DNA from 3 places in the Alteromonas sp. ABV4_515 genome. Region 3 is predicted to be linked to each of the others. Evidence: predicted binding sites of a transcription regulator. Region 3 holds the regulator's gene; each other region holds the start of a gene.

Region 1 (7,216 bases), 220 kb from region 3:
GCATAGTAAGCACTGGCACGATGGTTACCGCTTTCGCCCACACCACCAAATGGAGCAGCACTGCTTGCACCTGTAATTGGACGGTTCCAGTTAACAATACCGGCACGAATACGCTGGAAGAAATAGCGGTAATCTTCTTCGCTGTCGCCCAGGAAGCCTGCAGACAAACCGTAGCGGGTGTTGTTAGCCTCTTTAATGGCGGCGTCGAAGTCGCTATAACGAATCACTTTCAATAACGGACCAAAATGCTCTTCATCCGGCAGACTGGCAAGAATGCTGGTCACATCGATAATACCCGGCGTAGCAAAACCTTTATTTGCTTCCGGTTGCGTGAGTTCAAGCAACACATTGGCACCAAGATTGACCAGTTCAGCTTGCGCGTCGACCATCATTTTTGCTGCTTTGGCAGAGATCATTGCGCCCATGAATGGTTGATCTTCAGCGTCGTATTCACCCACTTTAATTTGTTTTGTCACATCAATCAGACGAGACAGAATAGCATCACCAGCGGCGCCTTCTGGCAGGAACAGACGACGAGAACAAGTACAACGTTGGCCTGAGGTGACAAAGGCTGACTGCACGATATCGTGCACCGCTGCATCGGTGTCGGCCACATCTTTAACGATAAGCGGGTTATTGCCGCCCATCTCCAGCGCCAGGATCTTACCGGGGTGACCGGCAAACTGTTCGTGCAAAATCTTACCGGTACGCGAGCTACCGGTGAAGAACAGACCGTCGATACCCGCATGCGTTGCCAGTGCTTTACCGGTTTCTACTTCACCTTGAACCAGGTTCAGTACGCCTGCTGGTAAACCGGCTTTTTCCCACAGTTGAACCATCAGTTCAGCAACGGCTGGAGTAAGGTCGCTAGGTTTAAATACGATGGTGTTACCCGCCATGAGCGCAGGCACAATGTGACCATTTGGCAGATGGCCAGGGAAGTTATAAGGGCCAAATACCGCGACTACACCGTGAGGCTTGTGGCGGATAAATGCCTGACCTACTGGCATTGGGTTTTCAACCGTACCGGTGCGGTCGTGATAGGCTTTCTCAGAAATACCGATCTTGCCGGTCATCGCGCCGACTTCGGTTGCTGTTTCCCACTCAGGCTTACCGGTTTCGCGGGCAATCAGCTTGGCTAATTCTAGCTTGTGTTCCGCCAGCAGTTCACCATATCTTTTAATGATAGTCAGGCGTTCTTCAAAACTGCGGAATGACCAGTCGGTCAGTGCGTTACGGGCGGCTTCGATGGCATTATCTACCTGCTCTGCCGTGGCTGCCTGACCTTCCCAGATAACCTGATCTTTGGCTGGATCGATTGATTTCAGAGCGTGGCCTAGTCCAGCGACCCACTCACCGTTAATAAAGTGCGTAGTTTGCATGAAATTGTCCTGTCGTTAGTCTCGAAAACTGACCGGTGCGAATCGCACCATGTCGCCTTCGTTTATATTAAGTGCCTTTGCAGCTAATCGTGAGATCACGGCGACACCGCGATCTTCGCTAACCGCCAAGTCGGTGGCAACGGCGCGAAAATCAGCTACAGAGGTATTGATGATATAGCAAGTTTGACCGCCCTGAGCTGCACCTTGATCATCGATGACAATCGGCAGTTTACGGCTCATCTGAGCGGTACGAATATGACTGAGGTTAGCTTCCACAGTGGGGCCAGCATCAAAAATATCCACGTAACCCCGGCAACTGAAACCTTCTTCTTCCAGCAGCATTAATGCAGGACGGGTTTTCTGATGAACCTGACCTATGACTGCCTGGGCTTCTTTGCTAAGTAAGTTAACGTAAATAGGATATTTAGGCATGAGTTCAGCAATAAAGCGTTTATTGCCAATGCCGGTAAGATAATCTGCGGTAGGGAAGTCCAGCGAGAAGAAATGCTCTTCGAGCCACGCCCAGAACGGCGATTTCCCTTCCTCGTCACTCACTCCACGCATTTCTGCAATGATGGTTTCTGAGAACCGCTCACGGTGCTCCATCATAAATAGAAAGCGAACTTTAGACAGAAAACGGCCGTTCACGCCGCCCCGAGCCTGCTCGCGCAGGAACAGGGTGCAGATTTCTGTCACACCGGTGTAGTCGTTACAAACAGAGAGAATATCCACCGTGTTGTGGATATTCAGTTCCCGGGAGGCGTGCACCACTTTACCCAAATGGTAGTGGTAGAACGCGTCATCCAGTCCAACCGCGGCTTCGATACCGGTGGTACCCACAACAGTACCGGTGACGGTATCTTCCATCACAAACAGATACGACTGATTGCCGGGCTGGGTAACTTGCTCGGAGAACGCTTTTTCAGCCCGCGCAATTTTTTTGCGCAGCAGCGTTTCGTTCACCGGCAAGGAGGTAAAACCAATACCGGATTCAACAGCGATGTTATTCAGCGCGTCGTAGTCGTTATTGTTGATTGGGCGAATGATATGCATAGTTGCTTACTCGCAAGCCTAAATTCAGGCGTTAACTACATTGGCAACTGCACGTTCGAAGCGCGCCATACCATCACGGATCTCTTCTTCTGTGATGATCAGTGAAGGCGCGAAACGTACCACGTTGGCACCAGCAACCAAACACATCAGTTTTTCGTTTGTGGCGGCAACCAGGAAGTCACGGGCACGACCTGCATAGTCTTGATTAAGGGCGGCACCTAACAGCAGACCTTTACCACGCACTTCAGAGAACACGTTATATTTGTCGTTGATTTCGCCCAGTAATTCGCGGAACAGATTCTCACGTTCAACCACACCGTTCAGTACTTCTGGGGTATTCACCACGTCGAGTGCGGCTTCTGCAACAGCACAGGCCAGCGGGTTACCGCCATAGGTACTTCCGTGAGTACCGGCTTTCAAATGCGCAGCAATTTCAGCCGTTGTCAGCATAGCGCCAATAGGGAAGCCGCCACCTAGCGATTTCGCCGTAGTGAGAATATCAGGGGTTACATTCAGACCCATGTAAGCGTAAAGCTGACCTGTACGGCCTACACCCGACTGTACTTCGTCAAAAATCAGCAGTGCATTGTGCTTGTCACACAATTCACGTACGCCTTTAACGAAGTCTGCATCAGGAGAGATGATGCCGCCTTCGCCCTGTAATGGCTCCATCATTACCGCACAGGTTTTTTCAGAAATCAGTTTTTCAAATGCTTCCAGATCATTGTAGTCACAGTGCAGAACCGCGCCTGGCTTAGGACCAAATCCATCCGAATACGCTGCCTGACCACCAACGGTTACGGTAAAGAACGTACGGCCGTGGAAGCCTTGGTTAAACGCAATGATTTCGTTCTTATCTTCACCAAATTTTTCCAACGCATAACGGCGAGCCAGTTTCAGTGCCGCTTCGTTGGATTCGGCGCCTGAGTTCGCGAAATAAACGCGCTCTGCAAATGTAGCGTCGGTAAGTTTCTTCGCCAAACGTAATGCGGGTTCGTTAGTGAAAACGTTAGACAGGTGCCAGAGTTTGTTGCCCTGTTCTGTTAATGCACCGACAAGAGCAGGGTGACAGTGGCCCAATACATTTACCGCAATGCCGCCTGCGAAATCGATGTATTCATTGCCTTCCTGATCCCACACGCGGGAGCCTTCACCACGTACCGGCACCATGTTGGCTGGGTTGTAGTTAGGGACCATGACCTCGTCGAAGGTTGCGCGAGTTACGTTCATTACTGTTACCTCTTTTATCGGGCATCCGCGGTGCAAACAAGCTTGTATGCCAATCAGTTCTGGATGCGAAAAGTACGAATTAGCTTATCAGTATGCCACTAATAAGACACTTTGTAACCTCGGCGGGTTCCGCTCAAGGCCTTATTTTTAGAGGGGTTTAGCTCATTTTGCATAAAAAGTGCATAAGCATGCAGAGGCTAAGCAGAAAGAGATGCAATTTGTTAACAAGCTAACAGAAACCGGCCGTGGTGAGCTTAGTATAGGTTGTGGATACGCACTGGCTTGAATGAATATCCACTAAAAAACTTTATATGCTGGAACGCTTTTGTCTAAAAAGTGCGCAGATTTGGACTAAAAAGGCACTATCAAATCTTATCTTCATCGATGAGAGGAAGCTGGAACAGCTCAGTCACCTTCAAAACATCTCGTTCGCTGCGAACAAAACCTGTTTTGTGCAGTGCCAGCGGAATTTCACTTTTCTCAAGGAATTTGCCCTGATGTAACATGCGGATAGAGGCGTAAGCCTGGGCTTTTTTCAGCAGTTCAGTCACGTCATGTGGGTGTTTATCTTGTTCGGCAATTTCAGTAAATGGCAGTGCGATTCGTAATCGCTTAAAACCCATGGCTGTGGTGAGCTTAGCCGTTAATGCTGGGGCGAGTTCTTCTTGCATTGCAATAAGATAATTGGCCGACGGTTGCGCCTTCTGCATCGCGGTGTGCAGTGGTGCGTTTCTGGCGATTTCAGCTTCTCTGAGCAGTGAAAGTTTTGCCTGCTCAAAGGCTTTGAAATAAAGCCGAGCAATAGTGCTGCGCCCGAGTTGGGAAAAGATACCGATGGTAAAAGCTTCGTGCGGCGACACGCCGTAATCGTCAGCTAACGCCCGCATGGATAAACCAATGGCTTCGCCATACTTTAAAAGCCGGGTTTTAATTTCCGGGTAAGGATCGGTGATTTTAGGCAGTGCTCGTTTTATTACCGATACCGGTATTAATAATCTGAGGTTCTCAATACCGATAAAACTCAATGCGGTGCGCATGGTTTCCACAGGAATGATTTTTCCTCGGGAATCCTTACGTCTGAATTTAGGCGTGTTAACAATAGCCATTAAGTCATCGTAAAGCCAAGGTAATGCACTGGCGTGTGACTCGATACGGGTTATGGATGTTGCGCGAACCGAGAGCACATCCAGCAAAGGTGCCACATCTTCACTTAAACCGAGAACCGATGAAAGTACGGTTTCTGCGTCTTCAATTTCGCCGCGAATAAGATCAAAAACGTGCTGGTGTACTTCTGCATTTACGCGGTCAATAAGGCTGGCTTCGGTTTTTTGCTGTAGCTGCTTATTCTCAATGGCAACTTTTTCAACATGCAGTAGCTGTCGTCTGGCATCACCCTGCTCCGACTGGGCAAAGGCAACCTCACCCGGACTTCTGCGGCCCATCATTTCAGATACACGAGCAGCGTCGATTAGCAGGTTATCAAACCGTTCAGATACAGGAGGGAGACTGTCGGAGTTTTCATTCACGGCAAGTAAGTTCCTACGGATATTTGACCAACTTTTGCTGTTCTCGGGTATTGGGTGTGAGAGCATGACAACAAACCTATAACTCTAATCGTACCCATTTATCGACCAATATAGCGTTTTTTTTTAGCTTTTTGAGCGATTTATGCAAGATAAATTATGAAGCTAGAGATAAAAAGCGTTGCAGCACTGCATGCCCATGTTCTGTCAGTAACGATTCAGGGTGAAACTGCACCCCCCAAACCGGAAGCGATTGATGACTTATGGCCATGATTTCTCGTTTTCCGCTTTGTCCCTCGCACCAGGCATCAACCTGTAATGTGTCAGGCAGTGTAGATGGTTCGATAACCAGAGAGTGGTAACGGGTTACTTCATAACCTTGGGGCAGTCCTTCAAACAGCCCGCCTTCACGATGATAAAGTGGTGAGGTTTTTCCGTGCCTGACTTTGTCTGCACGGGTTACTGTGCCGCCAAATACCTGACCGATAGATTGATGGCCTAAGCAAACACCGAGCATAGGAATTTTACCGGCAAAGTGTTTGATGGCTGCTAACGTAATACCGGCATCGTCTGGCGTGCAGGGACCCGGCGATAGCACAAGGTAATCTGGAGATATTGCTTCGATCTGAGCCAGTGTGATGGCGTCATTACGCACCACACTGACTTCCTGGCCCAGTTCCGTAAAGTAACGGGCCAGGTTGTGGGTAAAGGAATCGAAGTTATCAATTAATAACAACACTGGCTGATCCCGTATGTAAAAGGTGGCTTAGCGCGGACGCGGTAAAAAGCCGAGTGAGTTGTACACTTTATCCAGTGTAACTGCTGCACGGGCTGAGGCTTTCTCAGCGCCTTTTTTCATCACTTCATCAAGATAAGCGCGGTCTTCACGTAGCGTTTTAAAGCGAGTTTGCACAGGCTCAAGCAGTGAAACTACGGCTTCTGCGACATCGCCTTTGAGATGCCCGTACATCTTGTCTTCATATTCTGGTACCAACTCGTCGATAGAGCGCCCAGTCGCGAGAGACAGCAAAGTAAGTAGATTGGAAACACCTGGCTTTTCTTCGGTGTTGAAGTAAATGCGTGCCTGTTCATCAGAATCGGTAACAGCACTTTTAATTTTCTTGGTCAGTTTTTTCGGATCTTCCAGCAGACCGATAAAATTTTTCGGGTTGTCGTCCGACTTAGACATTTTCTTGGCCGGCTCCTGCAAGCTCATGATACGCGCACCGAACTTGGGGATAAAAGGTTCTGGAATGGCAAACATGTCACCGTAAATATTGTTCATACGGGTCGCCACGTCTCGGGCCAGTTCCAAATGCTGCTTCTGATCGTCGCCAACCGGTACCTGGTTCGCCTGGTACAGTAGGATATCGGCTGCCATGAGTGCAGGGTAGGTGAACAGGCCCGCATTGATGTTGGTGACGTTTTTGGCGGATTTATCTTTGAACTGCGTCATGCGATTTAATTCACCCATTTGGGTGTAGCAGTTTAAGATCCACGCCAACTGCGCATGTTCTGGTACGTGAGACTGAACGAACAACGTGCTTTTTTCAGGATCGATGCCGCAAGCAAGATACAGAGCAAGGCCATCTAAACATGCCTCACGCAGGGCTTCAGGTTCCTGGCGCACGGTAATCGCGTGCAAATCAACCAGCATATATAAGCACTCGTGGTCGTCCTGCATAGAAACCCACTGCTTGAGTGCGCCCATGTAGTTACCGATGGTAAGTTGGCCTGATGGCTGACAGCCGCTTAATACGATTGGTTTGTTGCTCATTTTATTACCTGTACCTGCTGTAATGCGTGTTAGTTGTTTTGCGCTGCTGCCAGTTCATCTCGCATGCGGTCAATAACAACTTTGTAATCGGGTTCGTTGAAAATGGCGGAACCGGCAACAAACATATCTGCTCCCGCTTCGGCAATGGCACGAATGTTATCGACTTTTACCCCACCGTCAATTTCAATTCGGATATTTTTGCCACTTTCTTCTATCCGCTGCTTTACTTGTCTGATTTTATCCAGGGTAGA
Region 2 (7,216 bases), on a different contig from region 3:
TGCGGTAACTCGCCACGGTGCTGATGCCCATTTTAGACATGATTTTGTACAGACCTTTGTTGATACCCTTACGGTAGTTCAACACAGCATCTTTAACGCTGCAGGTCAGCTCGCCTTTTTCGCACAGTTGTTCAATGGTCTCGTAGGCCAGGAACGGATAAACCGCGGTGGCGCCAAGACCGATAAGCACAGCAAAGTGATGGGGGTCGCGGGCAGAAGCGGTTTCTACCACCACGTTAGCATCACAGCGCAGCGCTTTTTCTACCAGACGACGGTGAACCGCACCGGTAGCCATGGCCGCTGGAATGGTCAGTCGATCTTTCTTGATGTTGCGATCAGACAGAATAACGAAAGCGGCGCGTTTCTGTTTAACCAGATACTCCACTTCGTTACAGATGCGCTCGATAGCCTTACGCAGACCTTCTTCCTGCTTATATTGCAGGTCGACTTTCTCTGAATAGTAGTTATCCGGATTAAACTCACGCAGCTGTTTCAGGTCGGTGTAAACCAGCACCGGCGATGAGAACAATACGCGGTCGGCGTAACCCGAGGTTTCGCTGAATACGTTCTGCTCACGACCGATACAGGTGGCCAGCGACATAACGTGGTTCTCACGCAGCGGATCGATGGGCGGGTTAGTCACCTGCGCGAACTGCTGACGGAAGTAGTCATAAACGGTACGGGATTTAGAAGACAGGACGGCCATCGGGGTATCGTCACCCATAGAGCCTACAGCTTCCTGACCATCTTTCGCCAGAACCTTAACAACCTGCTGGATTTCTTCGTAGCTGTAGTTAAACAGCTTGTGATACACCGCCAGGGTGTCGTCATCAAACACCCGCTTACCCAGCAGGGATGAGTCCATCTGGTCGATAGGCGTTAAATGACGGATGTGCTTATCAAGCCACTCGCGATATGGGTGACGGTCTTTTAAATCGGCATCAATTTCGTTAGAGCGCCAGATTTTACCGTTGTAGGTGTCCACCGCAAGCATTTCGCCCGGGCCTACACGGCCTTTTTCTACCACATCAGCTTCACTGTAATCCCAGATACCCACTTCGGATGCCAGGGTAATGAAGCCATTTTTGGTGATCACATAACGCGCCGGACGCAGACCATTACGGTCGAGGTTACAGGCAACGTGACGACCATTGGTCAGTACGATACCGGCAGGGCCATCCCACGGCTCCATGTGCATGGAGTTGAATTCGTAGAATGCACGCAGGTTCTCATCCATGGTCTGGTTGTTCTGATACGCAGGCGGAACCAGCAGGCGCATAGCACGGAATAAATCCATACCACCGGCCAGGAACAGTTCCAGCATGTTATCCAGTGAAGACGAGTCAGAACCTTCTGTATTAACATAAGGCGCGGCGTCTTTCAGATCAGGAATTAACGGCGTAGAAAATTTACCGGTACGGGCCATTGCCCAGTCACGGTTACCTTTAATGGTATTAATTTCACCGTTATGTGCCAGGAAGCGGAAAGGCTGAGCCAGAGGCCACTTAGGCAGCGTATTGGTAGAAAAGCGCTGGTGGAAAACACAGATAGCACTTTTTAAGCGCTCATCGGCGAGATCTGCATAGAAGGCAGGCAGATCTTTAGGCATAACCAGGCCTTTATAAATCGTTACCAATCCTGACAGACAGGCAACATAGAAATCTTTGTCTTCTTCAAGACGTTTTTCGGCACGGCGGCGAACCATAAACAGACGACGCTCTACGTCGCGTTTACGCCATCCCGCAGGGGCGTTCACGAAAACCTGTTCGATTTGTGGTACACCGGTTAATGCCAGTTCACCCAGAATATCGTGATTTACCGGCACTTTACGCCAGCCAACAACGGTCAGGGTTTCTTTTTCCAGTTCCTCGTTGAGTACTTCTCTGGCAGCTTGTGCCAGCTCGTCATCCTGACTCAGAAAGATCATGCCTACTGCATATTTCTTACTCAGCTTCCAGCCGTTCTCATCGGCAATGGCCTTAAAAAAGGCATCTGGCTTTTGTAGCAGCAATCCACAGCCGTCACCGGTAACACCATCAGCGGCAATACCACCACGGTGCTGCATTCTGTCCAGGCCCTGGATAGCAGTCGTCACCAGTTCATGGCTGGCTTCCCCGTGAGTGTGGGCAATAAGACCAAAGCCACAGTTATCCCGGGAATCATTGGGATTATATAAACTCATCTTAAAACTCCTTCAACCTTCGACTGGACAAGGCATGTGTCGGATCGTCACCCGAGAAGGGCACGCATCTCAACAATATCGTGTAGACGTTAAATCAGAGCAGGAATAAACCATACTCCAAGCGTCTGTTTATGTCGTTAATTATTATTAGTAGGACGCCAGTCGTTATCCGCATTTTTATGCACTATTGCTTAGCGGGCCGTACAAAATACATACATTAGAATATAAAATCAAATGATAAAAATGACATGACGGCATCAATTTTACTTTTATTTAATAAAGCTGTTTTTTATCAGTTGCTTACGGTTTTAATTGGCCTGTTTGAATTTTGAGCTCGGCGCTCAAAAATCTACCGCTTTAGTACGTTTATACTAAAGTTTAACCCTGTCTACAGCTTTAAAATTGAATATTCATTCAGTTAATGTGGTTAATTATATGATTTTATCCGGTGTGGCTGAATGAATATCGTTTTGACGGATTTCTGAGGCTTCCGCACAAAAGTTGTATTTGTTTATTTAATATACGCGCCTGACGAGCGTTACGCAAAGTCAGCCGACGAATGTCGTCAAGTTGCTTCCTTTATATAGATGTGTCCTTCGATGATTATTATTGGCTAACAGGAAGTGCAACGCACAATTATGCACTCATAATTATGACACCTGTGGGTTTTACCTGCTGAAAGTGATATAAGTGCTTCAGGTTATAGTTTTAGTTATTTGTAGTACGGTTGCTATGCATCAAGACTCACCAAATGATTCCTGGGCGATAAAGTTTGCTCAGTTCATCAAACGTTTTGGCACGCTGAAGCTCAGCATGCTTTTTGTTGTGGTTACGCTGGTATTCACGTTGGGCGGTTCATACGTGATCCGTGTGGCGATGGGGAACGAGGTTCAGCCTGACGATTTTATTATCGCGGTAGTGCTGACCATGATGTCCGCCCCTTGGGTGCTTTACTTTCTTAGTGAGCTGGTAAAACAGTTAGAAACGTCTCGGGTTAATCTGAAAGAAGTGGTTAGCCAACTTGAGCGTCTACGCGAAGAAGATGTGTTTCTGAATCGAGAGTTGCAAAGCAACATTCGACAGCTCAATCATGAAATGGAACAGCGACGTAAGGCCCAGGATGATCGCGAAGCGGTATTCAAAGATCTCGAACGGGAAATTGAAGAAAAGTCGCATTCTGAGCAGCAAGCCAGGCATTTATCTACCTTATTACGCTCCATCATCGATGCATCACCGGACCTCATTTATTACCGCAATGAAGAAGGGCGTTTTGCCGGCTGTAACCGGATAGCAGAGATGCTCACCGGTAAAACCGAAGCCGAGCTGGTCGGTCTTACTCTGCACGACGTTTTCGAAGAAGAACTGGCTCGTCAGATTGTAGCCTCAGACCACGAAGTACTGGAAACCAATGAAAGTATGACCGAAGAACTGTGGTTACGGTTTGCTGATGACCGTCGTCGTTACTTCGAAATGAAACGGGTACCGTTCTTCGATAATGAAGGCAAACGTTTAGGTTTGCTGGCTTTCGGTCGTGATATGACCGAACGTAAGCAGGCAGAAAACGCCGCAGCCAAAGCCAGCACCGATAAAACCCGGTTTATTGCCACTATCTCTCACGAATTGCGTACACCGCTGAATGGCATCGTAGGGTTAAGTCGCATGCTGCGCGACACCGATCTCAGCGACGAGCAGTTCAGCTGGGTCAGTACTATTTATGCCAGTGCTATCACGTTGGGTAATATCTTTAACGACATTATTGACCTCGATAAGCTTGACCGCGACAAACTGGAACTCAGCCTTAAAACGGTTTCCCTGCGAGATTTCACCCAGGAACTGGCGAGTATCATTCGTTTGCTGGCTGCAGATAAGTCGCTGGAACTGATTACAGAGATTCAAGAGCCTCTGCCACAATTAGTGGAAGTGGATGGAACCCGGTTACGCCAAATTTTGTGGAACATTTTGTTTAATGCCGTGAAGTTTACGCAGAAGGGCAATGTGCGCTTGAGCGTGTCAGCCACAGAAGCTAAAGACGACATGACCATGGTGACATATGTGGTGGAAGATTCCGGTGTGGGTATTCCCGAGTCTGAAATCGACAAGATTTTCGCAATGTATTATCAGGTCGATCACCCTGACCACCAGTCGGCAACAGGTACCGGTATCGGTTTGGCCATCTGTAAGCAAATGGTTGATTTAATGGATGGTGATATCAGTGTAACCAGTCAAGTGGGTAAGGGCACCCGGTTTGAAATTACACTGCCATTACATATCTCCAAAGCGCCGATGCAGGTATCAAAACTGCTGGTAACAGATTTAAATATTCTGTTAGTGGAAGATATCGAACTGAACGTAATGGTAGCCAAAGCGCTGCTTGAAAAGCTCGGTCAAACTGTCGATGTGGCGATGACCGGCCAGGAAGCAATTGATAAAGCTCGTAACAACCATTACGACCTTATCCTGCTGGATATTCAGCTGCCTGATATGACTGGCTTTGATGTCGCCAATACCCTTCGCGACGAAGACTTAGTAATGGGGACTGCCATGGTGGCGCTCACCGCTAACGTGATTAAGAAGCGTGAAGAATATCTGCAGAACGGCATGGATGATGTTATTGCCAAGCCGATTAAGAAAAGTCGCGTGATTGAAGTATTCAATGCCCTGTTTACCGAACCGGCGGCACCACTGCATACCGAGGTGGAGAACAAGCCTAAAACGGACAACAGCAAAGCCTTATCGAACATTCTCGATATTGAGTTATTGCAAATGCTGGTGGATACCATTGGTGAAGACATGGTTCGTGCTAGCGTGAAAGTGTTCCAGGATAAAATGCCCGAGTACATGGAAATTCTGCAACTGAGTCTGAGTGCCGATGAAAAGTCTGAAGTCTGCTCACAGGCGCATAAGATTAAAGGCGCTGCGGGCTCGGTGGGGCTGTCCCGGGTGCAGCGAATTGCGAACCAGATCCAACAGGGCGACCATCCTGCGTGGTGGCAGAACGTGCATGACTGGGTGGAAGAACTACAAATGGCTGTGGCGCACGATATGAAAGCGCTGCACGAATGGCTTAATACACAGATGATTGAGGACTAGTCGTCATGACAACCATGGATGGTAGTGCTTTTTGTAATGGGCAGCTAGACACGGCCGCCTTACCATCGCTCGATAACCTTAACTACGAGCCGGTTTCTCCGGCTTATTGCAAAATGAATCTGATCATCACCACATTGATTTTCAGTATTCTACTTTTTATTGTCAGTGCTATCAGGTTTCAGCCTTTTGCTGAATTGCCTGAGGGCTTGCAACAAGCCTATCCATTTATTTGCGCCGGACTTCTCTTTTTTTGGACCTGGATCTTCTTTTACCACTGGTTCGCAGATCGACGAATAAAGTTCGCTTTACGGGAGCAAGACATCTCGCTCAGCGAAGGGCTGATTTTTCGTTCTGTGACGTGTCAGCCTGTGCTGCGCGTACAGCATATTGAGATAAAACGTGGCCCGGTAGACAGAATGGCCGGGCTGGCAAAATTGCAGGTCTTTTCCGCTGGTGGCGTAGCGCATACATTTGAAATTCCCGGCCTTCCCGTAGAGCAAGCCCAAAAAATTCGTCGATTCATTCTCGAGCACAAAGACGTCGGAGCACGTTAATGGATGCAGAACTGACTTCTCTGGCTACGGGAAAAAGCTGGCGACGTCTGGCACCTGTTGCGATCATCTATTTCATTGCTTCGAATATCGTTCAGTTTGTTCGCCAGTTCATCGTGCTTATTTCGGTAGCAGCCTATTCCGCAAATCAATTTGATTTTGTCGACTCTCCGTATTTCATCCCTGGCGCGGTGCTCGTCGCGGTCATTATTGTGGTGAGTGGCGTGGTCAATTATTGGTTTTATCAATACCGCATTTTGGATCAGCACATAGAAATTCGCAGCGGTATGTTAAAACGCAGAAACCTCAACCTGCCATTCTGGCGCATTCAAAATGTTAAAATTGAGCAGCCTTTTTACTATCGCCTCACCAACTATACCGTGGTGATTTTGGATACCGCGGGTTCAGGAAAAGAAGAAGCTAAAATCGTCGCCGTAGACCGGAATGATGCCAAAATTCTGCGTCAGGAGATCTTGGCAAGTGCGACTGTAAATAAAGCGGCTTCTGCGTCAGAACAGCCAACAGAGGCATCAGGTTCAGCGCAGGCTAGCGACGGAATGCAATGCGATGACGAGCGGGTGATCAATCGTCGCAGTTTGTTTGATCTGGTATTGCATGGGCTAACAAACAATCGAGTATGGATTTTTCTCGGTGCAGCAGCACCGTTTTATCAGGAAATTTCAGGATTTATTTTTGATTGGGTTGATTCACTCGGGCTTTCTGTTGATGCACTCTTCGCCGACCAGCAGGTAGCATGGTGGCAGATGGGCTTGTACGTCATTTCAACCATGATGGTTGTTTTTGGGGTCATGGCATTAATCTCTGTTGGCGGCTCGGTAATGGTGTATTACAACTATACGCTTACCCGTACAGCCGACCGTTACATTCGCCGTTCCGGGTTGTTTAGCTTGCAGGAAGTGAGTATGCGGGAAACCCGCGTGCAGATGATTTCTGTGAAGCAAGACTGGCTGGATTATCTGCTTAAGCGAGCGAACTTCTTTTTCGAACAGAATAAGACCGGTGCTAATCCCGAACAAGAGTTACACGCTACCAATAAACTGGTGGTACCGTCGGTGACTACGCCAGAAGCGCAAGCGCTCGCTGCCGATGCTATGCCAGACAATTGCCTGTACGACGCGCCTTATCAACCAATTAGTAAACGTTTTATCGGGCGCTGGATAGCACTCACCGCCGTGCCGCTATTTCTCTTCTTGACGGCGTTGAGCCTTGCCAATGATGATTTAAAACTGTTTTTCATTGCCATACCGGTACTGGCTATTCACTGTTTACTTATCTATTTACGCTGGCGGGCATGGGGAATTTGGCAAGACGATACCCATTGTTATGTACGCAAAGGCATCATTGGTATTGATAGATATTGTTTCGCGCTACA
Region 3 (7,216 bases):
TCGCCAGTGCTTTCTCGTTATCGATATCAATATCCAGTTGCGGTGTATCGCTCAGCGTACCCTCCCGGACGCTGGTCAGGAGCTGACTACTTCTGGCCTTTTGAAGGATCTGATTTTTAATGTCAGTGAGTTCTTCCCGGGTCGTTCCTGCAGTGGCCTGGAGCTCGAAGGTAAAACCATTACTTTGACCAAGGCCATGAATAGTAGGAGGCAACATGGCGATGACGGTGCCATCCTTAATACCTGACAGGTTCATCATCAACCGGTTTGCGATTTCCCTTGCCCCTTGACTGTCATTCTCTCGGTCACTCCAGTCTTTCAGCGATAAGAAGCCCATGGCAGTGTTTTGACCATTCCCTGAAAAACTGAAACCTGAAATCGTGAAGGTATGATCTACGAGATCGGATTCGTTGTCGTTAATGTATTGCTGAATTTGTTCTGCCACCGCCTTTGTGCGTTCAATAGACGCGCCAGTAGGTAAGTTCACCATCATCATAACGTCACCCTGATCCTCTTCCGGTAGAAAGCTGGTTGGCAATGACATCATTAAATAGCCCATGGCCGCCACGATACACAAGTACACAGCAACCCAGCGTTTGGGGTGCTGAATAACTTTGTTAGTTTGCGCGGTGTAGCGCTGAGTCGTGCTATCAAAAGTACGGTTGAACCAGCCGAAAAAGCCTCCGGTGCTGTGCGTTGAGCCTGTGGGTTTTAAAATGGTGGCACAAAGCATAGGCGTGAGCGTCAGTGCTACCAGCACTGAAAGCAGCATGGAAGAAATTACTGTTATGGAGAATTGACGATAGATTACTCCCGTTGAACCTCCAAAAAATGCCATGGGCAGGAATACCGCACTTAGTACCACAGCGATACCAACCAGTGCAGAAGTAATTTCACCCATGGACTTGATTGTTGCTTCGCGGGGAGGCAGGCCTTCATCATTCATTACCCGCTCAACATTCTCGATGACAACAATAGCATCATCAACCAATAAACCGATGGATAACACCATGCCAAACATGGTCAGCGTATTGATGGAGTAGCCAAAGAGGCTCAGGACTCCGAAAGTACCAAGTAATACCACAGGTACAGAAATTGTGGGGATGATAGTAGCCCGCCAATTTTGCAGAAACAGCCACATCACCAGTACTACCAAAACGATAGCAATAAGCAGGGTCTCGACGACCTCCAGTATGGAAAGTTTGATAAACGGGGTGACATCTTTGGGAAATGCCAATTTGTAGTTATCTGGAAAATTGTTCTGCAGATCAGCTAACACCGACTTAACCTGCTCAGAGGTGTCCATTGCGTTTGCTCCTGGAGCCAGCATGATAGCAATACCGGATGCCGGATGACCGTCCATGCGTGGAACGGAACTGTATGTTTCGCTGCCCATTTCTACCCGCGCCACCTGAGAAAGGCGGACATCGGTACCGGCATAATCTGACTTGATGACGATATTTTTAAAATCATCTACAGTTTGCAACATGGACTGCGCGGTGACGGTAGCATTCAGTTCCTGTTCATTATTTGAAGGCATCGCGCCAATACTTCCTGCCGGCACCTGTACATTCTGGGCTTCCAGTGCTGAAGTGATATCCGAAGGCATCAGCTCGTAGCCCGCGAGTTTGCCCGGGTCCAGCCAGATCCGCATTGCGTATTGCGAACCGAATACACGAATATTACCCACACCACTTACCCGCGCGATGGTGTCCTGCATGTTCGACGCAATATAGTCTGAAATATCGAACACGGAGTCAGTATCGGAATCGTCATAGACGGAAGCAATTAATAGCATGTCAGATTGAGATTTGGTGACCGTGACCCCTTGTGATTGGACAGAGGAGGGGAGTCGGGAATTCACTTGCTGTACTTTGTTCTGAACCTGGACCTGCGCGTAATCGGCGTCTGTTCCTTGTTTAAAAGTCAGTGAGATGCTGGCACTGCCGGCAGATGAACTGGTAGAAGAAAAATACAACAATCCGTCAAGACCAGTAAGCTGCTGTTCCAGTACCTGTGTAACGCTGTTTTCCACTGTTTCGGCGTCAGCGCCGGTATAAGTTGCACTGATATTGACCGTGGGAGGTGCAATATCGGGATACTGGGAAATTGGCATTGACATGATAGAGGCAGCGCCCGTAAGCATGATGATAATCGCAATGACCCAGGCAAAAACCGGTCTGTCGATGAAGAATCGGGCGAACATTACTCATTTCCTCCCTGATTTTTCGCTTTCGGCGCTGCCACTCTGCCATCTTCGTTCAGCGTGACTTCAGTAACGGTGATGTCTGTACCGTCCTGTAAACCGTCGATGCCTTCCACTATCACTTTTTCACCGGCCTTGATGCCGGACTCAGTCAGCCATTTATTACCGGTGGCTTCCTGCAATGTCAGCGGCCTTTTCACTGCTTTATTCCCGGAAGCTACCCAAGCAAAAGCATTGCCTTTATTGTCAAACTGCACGGCTTGCTGGGGTACAAGAATCGCGTTTTCGTCTACCGCCACGGTGACTTTGGTGCGGATAAACATGCCAGGCATGAGAATGCCGTCCGGATTAGGAAACGTTGCCCGCAAGGTAATAGAGCCGGTGGCTTCATCAACAGCCACTTCATGCATGGTAAAAGATCCGGTTTCGTCATATTCGGTATCGTTTTCCAGCATGGCGACCACGTCCCGGGAGCCAGATGTTACGCCATCCCGCTGCATCATGGCGCGGCGGGCAAGTACACCTTCGCTGGTTTCGGTCATATCAATATAAATCGGGTCGAGCTTGCGAATGGTGGTTAACGCCGTGTCCTGCCCCTGAGTCAGTAATGCGCCTTCGGTCACATTAGAAATGCCCGTACGGCCACTGATGGGGGCAGTGATACGGGTGAAAGCAAGATTAACGTTGGCAGAATCCAGCGCTGCCTGGGCTTTCGCCAGTGAGGCCTGCGCGACCAGATAGTCCGCATGGGCGTTATCGGCATCCTGTTGGGAAATGCCTTCTATTTTTAATAAGTTCTGGTAGCGCTCATCAATAAGCCGGGTTGACTCCACAGACGCTTTGGCGCTTACCAAGTCTGCTTTTGCTTCGTTCACGCTGGCGCGATAGGTCGAATCGTCAATCTGATAGAGTAGTTGTCCTTTTTCTACAAAACTGCCTTCTTCAAACAAACGCTGTTCGAGTACTCCGCCCACCTGTGGCCTAATCTGAGCGGTTTGTTGTGCAACAACCCGACCTTGCAGCGTGCGGGTAATTGGGAATGTTTGTGCGGCTATCGTAATTGCGCTAACGGCGGTGGCGCGGGGCGCAGAACGTTGACTTTGTGTGGTGTCACTACAAGCTGAAAGGGTAAGCAAGCTGGTTATAACACAGAGTGTTGCGGCGATTTTCATGGCAGGTTCCTTGTCTAAATCCGGGACCGACGACATCTTGGGGTTTCGTCAGTCTGATGGAGCCGAGTGTATCGACAAGGTGGGTTAAGGCTGGGTTAACGTCGGTTTTGCAGCAGATAAAATGTCAAAAAAATAGGATGAATCTAATAAATGCCTAGCGTCTTCACGAATAAGAAGTAGTGGGCAACAAAAAAGCACCGGAGATGGTGCTTTTTGTCATTACGCTAACGTAGTGAAGCTCATCAAACGTTATCGAACAGGTTTTCTACTCGCTGTCTGAGATCTTCAATTTGGGTAACATCGGCTGGCGCGATGAAAATGGTGTCGTCACCAGCAATGGTGCCCAGCACGCCGTCTTTCTGGCTGAGTGAGTCCAGCAGTCTTGCGATAAGCTGAGCCGCTCCCGGGCTGGTTCGAATGATGACCATCACGTTATTGTGTACAATATCGAGCACGAGCTGTTTTAGCGGGCTTTTCGCTGTAGGCATGCCAAGTTCGGGTGGTAAACAATACACCATATCACCACGGGCATTTCGCGTTCTTACCGCGCCAAACTTACTCAGCATACGTGACACTTTCGATTGGCTGATGTTATCAAAACCCTGTGATTTCAGGGCTTCAACGATTTCTCCTTGAGAGCCGAAACTTTCGTCTTTGAGAATTTCTTTGAAGGCTTTGATCATCTTTTCTTGTTTTATATTAGCCATATTTACCTGTCATATTTGGTGTTTAAGGGTACAAACCGCTATTATTGTGCCGTAGTCTTTCCATTTAAGCAATATTTGTGCATATTAATTCAAAATCATGCATAATCTTGCCGCTTATACCCAATATGCATGCATAAGACCATTGGGTGATTGAGTTTTTACGCGCGTTGATTTACTGTGACGCTCCGTTTTTTTGACGAGTAACTATTCCATAGGAGAAATGGTATGAAAGTAGCCGTGTTAGGTGCTGCCGGTGGTATTGGTCAAGCGCTGTCATTGTTGTTGAAAACACAATTGCCAGCAGGTTCTGAATTAGCGTTATATGACGTTGCGCCAGTTGTTCCTGGTGTTGCTGTTGACCTGAGCCACATCCCCACCGCGGTGAAAGTTACCGGTCATGGTAAAGATGATCTGGGCGATGCGCTTAGCGGTTGTGACGTTGTTCTTATTCCAGCTGGTGTTCCTCGTAAGCCTGGTATGGACCGTTCTGACCTGTTCAACATTAATGCTGGTATCGTTAAGAACCTGATCGAAGGCGTTGCTGATCACTGTCCTTCTGCTTGTGTTGGTATTATTACTAACCCAGTAAACACCACTGTTGCTATCGCTGCTGAAACGCTGAAAGCAAAAGGCGTTTACGACAAGAACAAACTGTTCGGTGTTACTACTCTGGACGTGATCCGTGCAGAAACTTTTGTTGCTGAACTGAAAGGCCTGGACGTATCAAGCGTACACGTTCCTGTAATCGGTGGTCACTCTGGTACTACTATCCTGCCTCTGCTGAGCCAGGTTGAAGGTGTTTCTTTCACTGATGAAGAAGTTGCTAGCCTGACTACACGTATCCAGAATGCGGGTACTGAGGTTGTTGAAGCCAAAGCTGGCGGCGGTTCTGCGACTCTGTCTATGGGTCAGGCTGCAGCACGCTTCTGTCTGTCTCTGGTTGCTGCTATGCAAGGCGAAAACGTGGTTGAATACACCTACGTTCAAACTGACGACAGCGACGACGCAGCATTCTTCTCACACCCTGTACGTTTAGGTGCAAACGGTGTTGAAGAAATCCTGCCTTACGGCGAGCTGAGCGCTTTCGAACAAAAAGCGAAAGACGACATGCTGGAAGGTCTGCGTGGCGACATCAAAATTGGTGTTGAATTCGTAAACGGCTAATACCGAAACGAATTGCAAATCTATTGAAGGCCGACTGTTTAAGTCGGCCTTTTTGTTTTTTGGCTTTTGTGTGATTCAGGTTAGGTATCGATAAAACGGGCCCTACGAATCGTTTTGTTAATACACATCGCGATGATAGCGGCGGGCATCGATAAGCTGGGTGACGGTATCTTCACCCAACATAGTGCTAAGCGTGTGATGTATGCCTTCGCCCATTCCGGCATAGCTTCCGCAAACATAAATCTGGCCACCATTATCAACCACGTCTTGCAGATTTGCCATTTGCAGGCTCAGGCTTTGCTGTACGTAAGAAGGATGTTCCTGACAGCGTGAAAAAACGCGATTTAGCGTTGTTGCGTGGGCTTGTTGAATGGATGGCTCTATTACTTTCGGAAGTACATCGTCGTTGTCGGGCTCGCGCTCTCCATAAATGACGTAAAGGCGGCGGGACGGCTGTTTAGCCGCGTGAAGCCACTGAGAGCGAATGCCGGCGAGCCCACTGCCTGCGCCAATCAGCAGAATAGGCTTTGCATCTTCAGTAAGGTAGCAAGACGGATTCCGATGAAGTTTACCGCGAACCGAGCATCCAATGTCGAGTTGACGGGAAACCCAGCCAGATGCTTTACCCAATTCACCATCCGGTTTAATCACCAGCCTGATAATGAGCTTCACAATGCCCTCTTCAGGAAGCGAGGCGATGGTGTAGCTACGGGCTGCGGCTTGCTCTTGATCGCCTGAATTAATGCCGGGCAAGATATCCAGAATGTCGCCAGGGTGCCACGAAAACGCGTCACTAGCCGGTCGTAAATCAATTTCAAATAATGGTCGGGTGCTATCGTTATTAAGCTGTCTGCGATTCACCAGGGTAAATTGCTCAAATTCAGATTCGGTCTGCACGCTCGTATCTTGCGTAAGTGTACTGTCACTTCTGTCCCTTTTTTCCAGTGCCGTTGATGCTACTGCCCCCAGCGCTTTTAACCCTTTTTCGATTTGTTCTCCAAACGCGCAAAAGTGAGGATATTTGCTGTCGCCCAATGCAATGACATTAAAATCAAGGTGCGACAAATCGGTTGAGCTGGTGTTAGCCTGGTTTAATCGTCTTAGAAATGAACGGCCGTTATCCGGTGGTTCTCCATGACCGTAAGTACTTACTACAAATATAGCCCTTTGATATTCAACTAGCTTCTCTAAGGTGATAGCGGAAAGCGGGCGGGCTTGTGTGTGGTGATTGTTCGCCAGTTCCTCTGCAACACCTTGTGCAGTCCCGGTTTGGCTTGCGTAGGCAACTAACAGTTCACTGTCGCTGATATGAGTAAATAAATACCGGCCTTTATGACGCCAGAATAAATATCCCACCCACACCAGATAAAGTGCAACCAGCACGAGAGCCAGTATTAAACGTTGTGATTCAGTCACAATGGAAACTCCCTGTTGGTGTATCTACTAGTGAATGAAAACGAGCATGATGAATACCGGAATAAGTAACCCTAGCGCGGTGACTGGCCAAGTTGAGGCTTTATGTGGAGCTTGCTTAAGCAAAAGTTGTAAACCGGTAATGGTAAAGATAATCACCACCGCGGAGAATATATCAATGAACCACGACCACACACCGCCGGTATTGCGGCCTTTATGTAAGTCGTTGAAATAGGCAATCCATCCTCTGTCAGTGCCTTCATAAACCAGTTCGCCCATTTCTACATCGATAGACAGCCAGTGATCTTGCCCAGGGCCGGGCCAGGAAACGTAAAGCTCCACGCCATCCCATTCGCCTTCTTTATCTGAGGGGGGCGCGATGCCGTTGTCTGATAACCAGTTGCGCAGCGAGCGGGGCAGCATCACCGGGCCTTCCTCCAACGAATCGAGTGAGGCGAGTTGATCGTCGGGTACCGTTTTTTCTATGTTGGTTAGTTGCGGAACAGCATCTATATCGGCTGCATGATTTAAGGTGATACCGGTGATGGCAAACA

The links. Region 3 encodes ArgR, which controls arginine synthesis, uptake and breakdown. Its sites were predicted from a motif close to ANTGAATANNTATTCANT; they were not measured.
Region 1: the regulator ArgR is predicted to act here: its motif matches at 3,843-3,860, upstream of ACXAGX_RS01450 (aspartate aminotransferase family protein).
Region 2: the regulator ArgR is predicted to act here: its motif matches at 2,351-2,368, upstream of gltB (glutamate synthase large subunit).

Annotation. Positions count from the first base shown of each region.
Region 1 is NZ_JBSWWZ010000001.1:326,360-333,575, reverse strand. It holds gene astD (succinylglutamate-semialdehyde dehydrogenase) at 1-1,382, opposite strand, end outside; gene astA (arginine N-succinyltransferase) at 1,398-2,435, opposite strand; gene ACXAGX_RS01450 (aspartate aminotransferase family protein) at 2,460-3,665, opposite strand; gene ACXAGX_RS01445 (HDOD domain-containing protein) at 4,031-5,191, opposite strand; gene ACXAGX_RS01440 (anthranilate synthase component II) at 5,346-5,927, opposite strand; gene trpS (tryptophan--tRNA ligase) at 5,955-6,965, opposite strand; gene rpe (ribulose-phosphate 3-epimerase) at 6,995-7,216, opposite strand, start outside.
Region 2 is NZ_JBSWWZ010000002.1:234,371-241,586, forward strand. It holds gene gltB (glutamate synthase large subunit) at 1-2,182, opposite strand, end outside; gene arcB (aerobic respiration two-component sensor histidine kinase ArcB) at 2,915-5,272, shown strand; gene ACXAGX_RS05370 (PH domain-containing protein) at 5,278-5,826, shown strand; gene ACXAGX_RS05375 (PH domain-containing protein) at 5,826-7,216, shown strand, end outside.
Region 3 is NZ_JBSWWZ010000001.1:110,546-117,761, reverse strand. It holds gene ACXAGX_RS00485 (efflux RND transporter permease subunit) at 1-2,206, opposite strand, end outside; gene ACXAGX_RS00480 (efflux RND transporter periplasmic adaptor subunit) at 2,206-3,378, opposite strand; gene argR (transcriptional regulator ArgR) at 3,621-4,085, opposite strand; gene mdh (malate dehydrogenase) at 4,311-5,249, shown strand; gene ACXAGX_RS00465 (NADPH cytochrome P450 oxidoreductase family protein) at 5,367-6,665, opposite strand; gene ACXAGX_RS00460 (PepSY-associated TM helix domain-containing protein) at 6,693-7,216, opposite strand, start outside.